One region of the Actinoplanes sp. NPDC026670 genome, then DNA from elsewhere that is predicted to be linked to it. Evidence: riboswitches for the same ligand, from Rfam matches in the RefSeq annotation. Region 1 holds a riboswitch; each other region holds the start of a gene.
The links. Region 1 has a riboswitch for glycine ahead of gcvP (aminomethyl-transferring glycine dehydrogenase). Riboswitches for the same ligand answer to the same signal wherever they lie in the genome.

Region 1 (3,903 bases):
CGTCCCAGGGGCGTTCGCCGCGCTTGATCGCCAGCAGCTCGTCGCGCCGGTCCGAGACGTCGACGAGCACCTCGCCGGTACGTAGCACGTGAACTCCGGCCATCAGTAGCCGTACCATATGCATGGCTTGTTTGAAGTTGATCTCCCCGGTCTTCTCGTGCCGGTTGGCGACCTTGCCGAGCTGGTCGCGCGCGTAGTTGCCGTAGGTCTCGGCGACCCGCCGGGAGAGGAACGCGTCCCGCACGCCGACGAGAGCGTCACCGTCCTCGTTGCGGAATGAGACCAGCGGCGACCACAGCACTTCGAGCACCGTGGGGTTGGCCTGGAGCGCGAGGGTGCAGAACCGCTCGATCTCCCACGAGAACTGTTCCTCGGCCGGCCCGTCCAGGTGGGTGGGCGGCTTGTCGAGGGTCCAGAAGTCGCGGGTCGGCGCCACGAACACACCCCGGCGGTCGTGGTCCGACTCCGGCCCGTCCAGTCCATAGGCGCGGGAGCCGACCACGACCGCCAGGGCCGTGTGCCGTTCAACGAGCTCGATCATGACGCCGCAGGATACGGCTACAGATCAAGCACCGTCGCGTCGATTTCGTCCAGCTCGCTCTGGTCGAGGGCCAGGTTGTTCAGCGCGGCCACGTTGTTCTCCAGCTGCGGCACGCTCGACGCGCCGATGATCAGGCTGGTCATCCGCTGGTCGCGCAGCGCCCACGCCAGCGCCAGCTGGGCGAGTGTCTGCCCGCGCCGCTTGGCGATGTCGTTGAGCGTGTGCAGCCGGGCCAGGGTCTTGTTGTCCAGGGCGCTCTCGTTGAGGAACACGCTGGTCCGGATCCGCGAGTCGTCCGGGATGCCGGTCAGGTAGCGGTCGGTGAGCAGACCCTGCTGGAGCGGGCTGAACGCGATGCAGCCGGCCCCGGCGTCCTCGAGGGTGTCCAGCAGCCGGTCGTGCTCGATCCACCGGTTCAGGATCGAGTAGGACGGCTGGTGGATCAGCAGCGGTGTGCCCAGCTCACGCAGGATCCCGGCGGCCTGCGCGGCCTGGGTGCTCTTGTAGTTGCTGATGCCGACGTAGAGGGCCTTGCCGGAGCGGACGATCGCGTCGAGCGCGGACATCGTCTCCTCGAGCGGGGTCTCCGGGTCGGGCCGGTGGTGGTAGAACACGTCGACGTAGTCCAGGCCCATCCGCTGCAGGGACTGGTCCAGCGACGAGACCAGGTACTTTCGGGAGCCCCAGTCGCCGTACGGCCCGTCCCACATGGTGTAGCCGGCCTTGGTCGAGATGATCATCTCGTCGCGGTGCGCCCGGAAGTCGGCGGCCAGGATGCGCCCGAAGTTGGTCTCGGCGCTGCCCGGCGGCGGCCCGTAGTTGTTGGCCAGGTCGAAGTGCGTCACCCCGAGGTCGAAGGCCCGGCGGACGATGTCGGCCTGCCGGTCGGCGGGCCGGCCGTCACCGAAGTTGTGCCAGAGACCCAGGCTGATGGCGGGGAGCTTGAGGCCGCTGCGACCAGCACGCCGGTAGATCATGTCGGCGTAGCGGTCGGCGGCAGGGAAGTACGTCACATCGCACACCCTAGGACTCCCGATCTTCCCCATGCCCGCTGGTAGGTTGGTTCCCAGCGCGGGAGAGTCCGCTGACGCGGCGCCGAAGAGGCAAATCCTCCCCGGAAACTTTCAGGCAAAAGGACCGCGCGGGTTGGCAACTCTGAAATGCCGCAGTCTGGGTATGACAGAGGGGGAGGTTGCTTCTTGACCTTCTCACGCCAGGAGTCGCCAATGACGTCCCCGTTCGTTTCCCGGCACATCGGCCCGGACGCCGACGAGCAGACCCAGATGCTCAAAGCGATCGGGTACGGCTCGGTCGAGCAACTGATGGACGCCGCGATCCCCGAGTCGATCCGTTTCCACGGCGACCTCGAGCTGCCGGCCGGGATCTCCGAGGAGCAGACGATCGCCGAGCTGCGGTCGATCGCCGGCCGCAACGTGCTGGCCACCCCGATGATCGGGCTCGGCTACTACAACACCCACACGCCCGCGGTGATCAAGCGGAACGTGCTGGAGAACCCGGCGTGGTACACGGCCTACACGCCGTACCAGCCGGAGATCAGCCAGGGCCGCCTCGAGGCGCTGCTCAACTTCCAGACCATGGTCACCGACCTGACCGGGCTGACCACCGCGAACGCGTCGATGCTGGACGAGGCCACCGCGGTCGCCGAGGCCATGACGCTCGCGCGGCGCGCGTCCAAGAGCAAGAGCAGTGTGTACGCGGTGGACGCCGACACGTTCCCGCAGACGCTGTCGGTGCTGCGGACCCGGGCCGAGCCGCTGGGCATCTCCGTGGTGATCGTCGACGTCGACCGCGACGAGCTGCCGGACGAGTTCTTCGGCCTGCACCTGCAGTACCCGGGCGCATCCGGCGCGGTGCGTGACCACGCCGCCCTGGTCGAGGCCGCGCACGCCAAGGGCGCCCTGGTGACGGTCGCGGCCGACCTGCTGGCCCTCACCCTGCTGCGGGCGCCGGGCGAGATCGGCGTGGACATCGCCGCCGGGACCACGCAGCGGTTCGGCGTGCCCCTCGGGTTCGGTGGCCCGCACGCCGGTTACCTGGCGGTGCGCGCCGGCCTGGAGCGGTCGCTGCCCGGCCGTCTGGTCGGCGTGTCGAAGGACGCCGACGGCAACCAGGCCTACCGGCTCGCCCTGCAGACCCGTGAGCAGCACATCCGCCGGGAGAAGGCGACATCGAACATCTGCACCGCGCAGGTGCTGCTGGCCGTGATGGCGAGTATGTACGCGGTGTACCACGGCCCGGCCGGCCTGCGGGCCATCGCCGAGCGCACCCACCGGCTCGCCGCCCGCCTGGCCGCCGGCCTGCGGACCGTCGACGGCCTGACCGTGGTCCACGACAGCTTCTTCGACACGGTGCTGGCCCACGTGCCGGGCAAGGCGTCGGCGGTGGTGGCCAACGCCGCGAAGTACGGCATCGACCTGCGCCAGGTCGACGCCGACCACGTGTCGGTCTCCTGCGACGAGACGACCACCGACGTGCACCTGCAGCGGGTGTGGGACGCCTTCGGCACGGCCGTCGCCGGCAGCTACGTCGTCGTCGAGACCGACGCGCTCGACGGGCAGGCGATCCCGGCCGGGCTGGAGCGCGGCACCGGCTACCTGTCGCACCCGGTGTTCAACACCCACCAGTCCGAGACCAGCATGCTGCGCTACCTGCGTAAACTCTCGGACCGCGACTACGCGCTGGACCGCGGCATGATCCCGCTGGGCTCGTGCACGATGAAGCTGAACGCCACCACCGAGATGGAGGCGGTCACCTGGCCGGAGTTCGCGAACATTCACCCGTTCGCGCCGCGTAACCAGGTCGAGGGCTACGAGCACCTGGTCGCCCAGCTGGAGACCTGGCTGGCCGAGATCACCGGTTACGACGCGGTCAGCGTCCAGCCGAACGCTGGTTCACAGGGTGAGCTGGCCGGCCTGCTGGCGATCCGTGGTTACCACCGGTCCCGTGGCGACGAGCACCGTGACGTTTGCCTGATCCCGTCGAGCGCGCACGGCACCAACGCCGCCAGCGCGGTGATGGCCGGCATGCGGGTCGTCGTGGTCGCCTGTGACGCCGATGGCAACGTCGACCTCACCGATCTGGACGCCAAGATCGAGAAGCACCGTGACCAGCTCTCCGCGATCATGGTGACCTACCCGTCGACGCACGGCGTGTACGAGACCTCCATCGCCGACCTATGCGCGAAGGTGCACGAGGCCGGTGGCCAGGTGTATGTGGACGGGGCGAACCTGAACGCGCTGGTCGGCTACGCCCGGCCGGGGAAGTTCGGGGCCGACGTGTCGCACCTGAACCTGCACAAGACGTTCTGCATCCCGCACGGCGGCGGCGGTCCCGGTGTGGGC
Region 2 (3,903 bases), on a different contig from region 1:
GGCATCATCGAGGCGGCCGAGTCGGGCCGGGACCTCGTGATCGACATGGGCGGTTCCGGAACCATCGACCCGGCCGGCCTCGGCCTGCTGGTCCGCGCGCACCGGTCGGCACGGCAGCACGGGGCGACGTTGTGCCTGGTCGCGCCGTCGCGGTTCGTACTCACCGTGCTGCACACGATGCGGCTGGACGGGGTGTTCCCGATCTACCCGGACCAGGCCACGGCGCTGTCCGGCCTGGCCCGGCCAGCGGTGCGGGTCTAGCGCCCCCTACCCCGGCTGAGGTGACTCGATCGCGGCGATGTTGGCGGCCTCGTCCGGGTCCGGGCCGGAGGTCTCCAGGAACGCCCGCAGCACCTCCACGGCGACGTCCGGGGCGAGCCGTTTCAGGCTCATGGCCAGCACGTTCGCGTCGTTCCAGAGGCGGGCGCCACGGGCGATCCAGGGATCCCAGGCGAGGGCGGCGCGCACACCCGGAACCTTGTTGGCGGCGATCGCCGTGCCGGTGCCGGTCCAGCACATCACCACGCCGTAGTCGGCCCGGCCGTCGACGACCGCCCGGCCCACGAACCGGCCCAGGTCAGGCCACGACGCCGTGGCATCCGGGCGGATCACTTCGTGGCCGCCCTCGGTCAGGGCGGTCGTCACGGCACGGGTGGTCTCGTTCTCGTCGTCACTGGCGAACGCGATCCGCATCCGGTCGACCCTAGCTGCTCAAGCCGTGTAGCCCGCGCAGAGTCCGTCCGGGTAGCGCCACAGGGTCGACGTCGCCATCGCCTCGTCTGCGGTGAACAGGGCGGCGTCCTTCTTGTCCACATCGTCGCCGGCGGCGTCCAGCAGGGCGACGACGGCGGTGCGTGCGGCGATCAGATCGGCGAGCGCGGCCCGGACCTTCTTGTCGGTGGTCAGCGAGCGCGCCTTGCGTACCGCCTGAATGTTGCTCTGCGTGCCGGCGCGCAGGGCCCGCACCGCGGCGGTGACCTCGGCCGGGGTCGCGTCGTCGCCGACGGCGAGGGGGCCGTTCGCCTCCCGGTTCGTGTAGAGGCGATTCTCGGCCTTCATCGTCGCGTCACAGGCGGCCTCCGGGTCGGCCTTCGCGGCGGTCGTGGGCTTCGGGGACGCTTTCGCGGTCGTCGGTTTCGGGGACTTCGCGGCGGCGCTGGGGCTGGTGGCTTTCACGGGCGTGGCCGATGCCGCAGCGGGCGTGGCCGATGGCGTGGCTGGCGTGGCGGGCGCGGCTGCACTCGGTGGTGCCGCCACGAACTCCGCCTCGTCCCCGCAGGCGGCGGTGAACAGGCACATGCCGAGCACCAGAACGGCCAGGGTCGATTTCATTCGGACGTCCTCAAGATCACACGATCGAAGCGCCGCGACTCTACACGCAAGTCGTTGACACCACGCCAACACAGGGCGGCCAGCCGTCGCCCACCGCGGTAAAACCGGCCGCATTCCCGCGCCCAGCGACGGCTCGCGGTCCCAGCCGTCGCCCACCGCGGTAAAACCGGCCGCATTCCCGCGCCCAGCGACGGCTCGCGGTCCCAGCCGTCGCCCACCGCGGTAAAGCCGCCCGCATTCCCGCGCCCAGCGACGGCTCGCGGTCCCAGCCGTCGCTCAGCACGGCCAAACCGGCCGCATTCCCGCGCTGAGCGACGGCTCGCGGCTGTCAACTGGCGGCGTTCACCAAGGCCTGGTAGGCGGACTCGTCGAGGGTTGCCGGGACGCTCGTCACGCGGAGGCGGAACAGCCAGCCCTCGCCGTACGGATCGGTGTTGATCAGGCCGGGATTGCCGGTGAGGGCGGTGTTCACCTCGACGATCTCGCCGTCGGCCGGGGCGTACACCTCGCTGACCGATTTGGTGGATTCGAGTTCGCCGGCCGGCTCGCCCGCGGCGACGATCGTGCCGGCCTCCGGAAGGTCGACGTAGATGACGTCACCGAGCGCGTCAGCGGCGAAAGCGGTGATGCCGACGGTGGCGATCTCGCCGTCGGTAAGCCATTCGTGGTCTTTGGTGAAACGCATTTCGAGAGGCTCCTTCGGTACGGGTGAGGGCCTCCCTCGCTCTGTCACGGGTGCCTGAGAGGTTCACCGCCGGGGCGGCTTGCACCTTGGGCGCAGCCCTGGTGGGGGCTGACTTTCCAGAGTCGCCTGACCGTTGCGGTACGTGGGCCTGAGAGATTCTGAGGGAGAAGTTGCTCCTTCGGCGACCCGCCCGCAGGCAGGTGCTCTCCCGCAGCGGCACAGCGGCGAAGTATGGAGTTGTGGCCCGGGAAAGCTATCCGGAGTCGCCCGCACCGGTCAAGATCGTCGGCATGGATGTCGCCCGGACCTTTCTCACCGAAGTGGACGCCCGCCAGCCGCCACCGGCGAACGCAGCGTGATCGGCGGGGTGGGCGTCATCGGTGGCTCCTACTTCGGGAGGGTGGTGTAGTCGGCGGTCAGGTATGTCTCGTAGCCGATCACCGCGGGGGCCCGGACGTCGAGTTTGCCGGTGTCGGTGGGCAGCATCTGCTCGTAGCCGAGCAGCGCGCCGGTGGCCGGGTCGACGATCAGGGTGTGGCGGGTCGGCAGGCCGGTGCGGTCGCTGGTGATCGAGAACGCGGCGCCCGCCCGGCCCGCGCGGTCGGTGACCGTGCCGTCGTAGGTGAGTCCGGGCAGTTGCGCGACGATCCGCAGCAGCCCGGACCGGGTGGCCGGGGTCAGCAGCCGTTCCCGGGCCAGGTCGGTGACGGCGACGAGCGTCTCGAACGGCCCGTTCTCCCGGGGATGCCCGATGTGCAGCCAACGGTCGAGGTCACCGATGGGCGGCTGGTCGGCCCACATCGCCCCGAACTGCCCTGCCGCATACTCCTGCGACCACGGGTCGAGGCCGTCGTCGAACAGGTTCTGGGCCCGCCACAGCACCTCCCGCCCGAGGGAGGTGAACTGCGCCTTCTCATAGCTGGTGGAGCGCCGGCCCGAGTTGTCCGACCCGCGCCACGACTCGGTCCGCGACGGGATGATCGCGGACGTCACCCGCTCGTCGTCGACATAGGTCCACAGGCTCCACGATCGGATCACCAGATGCTCGTAGTCGCCGCTGCGGGCCGGATCGGACGCGGTCGCCGCCCGGTCGGCGATGCCGGTGAGCACCTCCCGGGCCGATCCGGCCGCCGCGGTGTACTGCAGAGGCGGTGGCGTCGCCGCAAAGGCCGGGCGGGGCTGCGGCGCGAACTGCAAGCCGGCGATCACCAGCAGCACCAGCGCGGCGGCCACCGCGACCAGCCGCCGCCCGGCCGGCCTGGCCTGCCGCAGCTGCGGCGTGGCGAGGATGCGATCCAGGTCGGCGCGCCGGCCGGGAGCCGCGGTCAGCGGCCGGCCGTCGGCCGGGTCGGCCGGGCCGAGCAGGCGGCGGACGTCACGGGTCAGGGATGGGCTCACGATGGCTCTCCTCTCAGGGTTGGCACGGGGGCCGGGCTGCCGGTCGACAGCGCCTGCCGCAGGCGGGCACGGGCCCGGTGCAGGCGCATCGCGAACGCGGGCAGCGAACAGCCCGCCGCTTTCGCCGCCTGCCGCAGCGTCAGGCCCTCCCACCCGACCAGGCGCAGGGCTTCCGCGTCGGGCTCGGACAGGCCGGCCAGGGCCGCGGTCAGGCTGACCCGGCCGGCCACCGCGTCGGCGTGATCATCGGCCCAGAACTCTCCGTGATCAGCGGCCCGCGCGGTCAGCGCCGCCCGGCGGCCCGCCCCGCGGACCTCGTTGGCCAGGACTTTCCGCGCGGTTCCATACAGCCAGGGCAGCGCGTCAGCCGGGACCTCCGGCAGCCGCCGCCAGGCGACGAGAAACACCTCCGCAACGACGTCACGCACCGCTGCGTCGTCGAGACGGCGGCGCACATAACGTTCAACGGCGTCGTAGTGCTGCTCATA
Region 3 (3,903 bases), on a different contig from region 1:
GCGGCTCCGGGAACCGGGTGTCGAGCAGCCGGTGCAGATTGCAGCCGACCACCGCGTCCGGCCGCCAGCCGTAGACGGTCGCGGCGCCCCGGTTCCAGTAGGTGATCCGGCCGTCGAGGTCGCGGACGATCACCGCGGTGGGCGCGAGGTCGAGCAGTTCGGCCTGCTGGCGAAGCCGGGCGTTGTCCCGGTGCCGTTCGGTGACGTCGCTGCACACGCCGTCGACGAAGAGCACGCCGTTCTCCCGGCGGGGCTGGCCGCGGGTCCACACCCAGCGGGTCACGCCGTCGCCGCCGATCAGCCGGCAGACCGTCTCGGCGGTCTGCCCGGTGGTCAGGGTGTGCCGGAACGCGAGGAACGCCGCCCGGTCGTCCGGGTGCATCATCTCGGCCATCGCCATGCCCAGGTCGCCGCCGGCCGGCGCGGGACCGCCGAAGATGCCGGTGTTGTCGGGGCTGGCGTAGACCATCCGGACCGTGCCGTCCGGGGCGATCCGGACCGTCCACAGGAAGTCGCTGAGGTTCGCCACGATCCGGTCGAAGCCGCGCTGGGCCCGGGCCAGCTCCAGTTCCAGGTCGAGGGCACGGCGGCGGTGGACGTACTGGCCGATGTGCGCGGCGACGGTGTCCAGGGCGGCCAGCACCTCCGGGTCGGACTCGGCACGCCGCCTGTCGTAGACGGCGAGGACCCCGACCACGTCGACACCGTTGCGGACCGGCACCGCCACCACGCTCTGCAACCCGGCCGATTTGGCGGCGACCGCGCGCGGCCCGTCGGAGGCGGACAGGTCGGTGGACCAGCACGCGGCCGCGGTCTCCCAGACGTGCCCGACGACACCACTGCCGCGGGTCACCTCCCGGACCGCCCGCATCGGCTCGGTCATCGCCACGTCCCGCGACCACGCGGCCAGCCGGACCAGCCGTTTGGCCTTACGGGTGTCCAGGTGCCAGTACTCGGTGTACGGCCACCGCAACCCCTCCCCGACCGCGGCGAGCACCGTGTCGGTGGCCTGCTCCACGTTCTGGGCGGCGGCGAGCGCCCCGGCGACCGCGTATTCGAGCCGCCGCATCCGCTCGCTGTGCTGCCGGGCGGTGATGTCGCGGATGAACGCGCCCATCACCGTCGACGACATCTCGATCGGGAACTGCCGGCCGCCGCGGTGCACGGCCCGGAACTCGGCCCGCTGCCCGCCGTCGTCGGCGTCCCGGGTCACCTCGTCGAGCCAGCCGCGGAAGCGGTCCCGGTGGTCCGGGGCGATGATCAGCTCGTCGATCGGGCGGCCCAGGGCGTCCAGCTCGTTCCAGCCGAACATCCGCTCGGCGGACCGGTTCCAGGTGGTGACCTCGCCGTCGGGGCCGGCCGCGACGAACGCGTCCAGGGTGCTGTCCAGGATCCGGCGCAGCTGCTCGGCGCATCGGGCCGCCTCGGTGGCGGCGGCCCGGGCCGCGATCTCCCCGGCGGCGACGACGGCCAGGCCCTCCAGCACCTCGACGTCGGCGCCGGTCCAGTCGTGCGGCCGGTCGTCGAGGACGAGCAGCGCGCCGACCGGCCGGCCGTCCGGTGCACACAGCGGGACACCGAGCCAGGTGTCGGTGCGCACGTGCGGCGTACCGGCCTCGATCACCTGGCGGCAGCAGAGCCCGGGCTCCGGCGCCGGGTCGAGCCCGTCCAGACCGCCGGCGATCGCCACGCCGGACTCCAGAATCGCCAGCGCGGCCCGGCCACCGGTGAGACGGGTGGCCAGGGTGGTGATCTGGTCGAGAACGGGCGACGACGGGTCGAGCCGTGGACCGGAGGCCAGCGCGATCGTGTTCATCGAGGGCCCCATCGTCACAAGGCCGGAACAATTGAGAGCCGAACCACACACCGGCGTGCGGTAGGGTCCTGGGAACAGGTGACGACAGCACAACCGAATACTTCGCCGCGACCCCGCCGCGGGAGAGTCCTCGCAGGTCAGCGAGGCGCCGAAGGAGCAACTTCTCCCTCAGAATCTCTCAGGCACCCAGTACCGCGACGGTCAGGCGACTCTGGAAAGTCAGCTCTTTACGACGAGCTGCGCCCACGGTGCAAGCCGCCCGCACGGCGGTGAACCTCTCAGGCAGAGATGACAGAGCGAGGGAGGCCCGACCCGACAAGGAGCCTCCGTTGCGCCACACTGCCCTGCATCACGTCCACCAGTCTCTCGGCGCCGCGATGACCGGTTTCGCCGGTTGGTCCATGCCGCTGCGGTACGGCAGCGACCTCGGCGAGCACCACACCGTCCGCACCGGCGCCGGCCTGTTCGACCTCGGCCACATGGGCCAGATCGAGGTGACCGGCCAGGATGCCGCCGCGTTCCTGGACCACGCCCTGGTCGGCCGGCTGTCGAAGGTCGCGGTGGGCCGTGCCAAGTACACGATGCTGTGCCACACCACCGGTGGTGTCCTCGACGACCTGGTCGTCTACCGGCTGGCCGGGGACCGGTTCCTGGTGGTGGCGAACGCCGCCAACGCCGCCGTGGTCCGGGCGATGCTCGGTGAGCACTCGGGTGGCTACACGGTCCGGATCGCCGCGGCGGACCGGTCGCTGATCGCCGTGCAGGGCCCGAAGGCGGTCGACGTGGTGGGCGAGCACCCGGATCTGCGCTACTACGCCATCGAGGCGCAGCAGCTGGCCGGGCGGGACGTGCTGCTGGCCCGTACCGGATACACCGGCGAGGACGGCTTCGAGATCTACTGCGCGAATTCCGACGCCGAGGCGATCTGGGCGTGGGCGGTCTCCCGCGGCGCCGTCCCGTGCGGGCTGGCCTGCCGGGACACGCTGCGTCTGGAGGCCGGGATGCCGCTGTACGGCCACGAGCTCACCCTCCGCACCACCCCGTTCGACGCCGGTCTGGGCCGGGTCGTCGCCCTCGACAAGACCGACTTCGTCGGCGCCGCCGCCCTCCGCGCCGCCGCCCCGGACCGTCTGCTCGCCGGCCTGGTCACCAAGGGCCGCCGCTCGCCACGGGCCGGTCACGCGGTCCTCGACCCGGACACCGGCGAGCGCATCGGCGAGGTGACCAGCGGCGTGCCCTCCCCCACGCTCGGGCACCCGATCGCCATGGCGTACCTCCCGGCCGGCCGCACCGAACCCGGCACCCGGGTCCTGGTCGACATCCGCGGCGCCCGCGAAGAGGCCGAGGTCGTCGCGCTGCCGTTCTACCGCCGGCAGGGCTGAGCGATGACCGTCTCCGTCTTCGACCTGTTCTCCATCGGCATCGGCCCGTCCAGCTCGCACACGGTCGGGCCGATGCGCGCGGCCCGGCTCTTCACCGCCCACCTGGCCGGGGTCGACGGGGTGGCGACCGTGCGGGCCGAGCTGTTCGGCTCGCTCGGCGCGACCGGGCACGGGCACGGCACCCCGCGGGCCGTGCTGCTCGGTCTCCAGGGTGAGGAGCCGGAGACGGTCGACACCTCACTCGAACCGTCCGCGGACGCCACCGCCTTCGAGGTCGACGTGGTGCTGCACCGGCGGCGGGCGCTGCCCGGCCATCCCAACGGCATGCGCTTCACCGCGCTCGGCGCCGACGGCGCCGAGCTGCTGGCCAAGACCTATTTCTCGGTCGGCGGCGGGTTCGTCCTGGCGGACGGCGCCTTGGGGGTACGCCCGGAGCAGGTGGCCGTCCCGTACCCGTTCTCCTCCGGCGCCGAACTGCTGGAACTCGCCCGGTCCACGGGGCTGTCGATCTCCCGGATGATGCTGCTCAACGAGTCGGTGCGGCGGCCGGCGGCTGAGGTGCCGGCCGGGCTGCTCGGCATCTGGCGGGTCATGAACGACTGCATCGACGACGGGCTGCGCGCGGAGGGCGTACTCCCCGGGGGTTTGAAGGTCCGTCGCCGTGCCTCGCTGACCGCCCGCAAGTTGACCGCCGACGGTGACCCG

Region 2: linked by a shared signal. The riboswitch ahead of gcvH (glycine cleavage system protein GcvH) and the one ahead of gcvP (aminomethyl-transferring glycine dehydrogenase) in region 1 are both predicted to bind glycine.
Region 3: linked by a shared signal. The riboswitch ahead of gcvT (glycine cleavage system aminomethyltransferase GcvT) and the one ahead of gcvP (aminomethyl-transferring glycine dehydrogenase) in region 1 are both predicted to bind glycine.

What each region holds. Positions count from the first base shown of each region.
Region 1 covers NZ_JBEZXU010000021.1:101,657-105,559, forward strand. Annotated here, with positions in the region: gene AB0E94_RS22045 (nucleotidyltransferase domain-containing protein) at 1-541, opposite strand, end outside; gene mgrA (L-glyceraldehyde 3-phosphate reductase) at 559-1,554, opposite strand; glycine riboswitch at 1,604-1,691, shown strand; gene gcvP (aminomethyl-transferring glycine dehydrogenase) at 1,768-3,903, shown strand, end outside.
Region 2 covers NZ_JBEZXU010000050.1:45,651-49,553, reverse strand. Annotated here, with positions in the region: gene AB0E94_RS36635 (STAS domain-containing protein) at 1-261, shown strand, start outside; gene AB0E94_RS36630 (RpiB/LacA/LacB family sugar-phosphate isomerase) at 268-693, opposite strand; gene AB0E94_RS36625 (hypothetical protein) at 712-1,332, opposite strand; gene gcvH (glycine cleavage system protein GcvH) at 1,661-2,017, opposite strand; glycine riboswitch at 2,144-2,238, opposite strand; gene AB0E94_RS36615 (CU044_5270 family protein) at 2,405-3,415, opposite strand; gene AB0E94_RS36610 (sigma-70 family RNA polymerase sigma factor) at 3,412-3,903, opposite strand, start outside.
Region 3 covers NZ_JBEZXU010000024.1:45,277-49,179, forward strand. Annotated here, with positions in the region: gene AB0E94_RS23635 (PAS domain S-box protein) at 1-1,816, opposite strand, end outside; glycine riboswitch at 1,926-2,021, shown strand; gene gcvT (glycine cleavage system aminomethyltransferase GcvT) at 2,146-3,198, shown strand; gene AB0E94_RS23645 (L-serine ammonia-lyase) at 3,202-3,903, shown strand, end outside.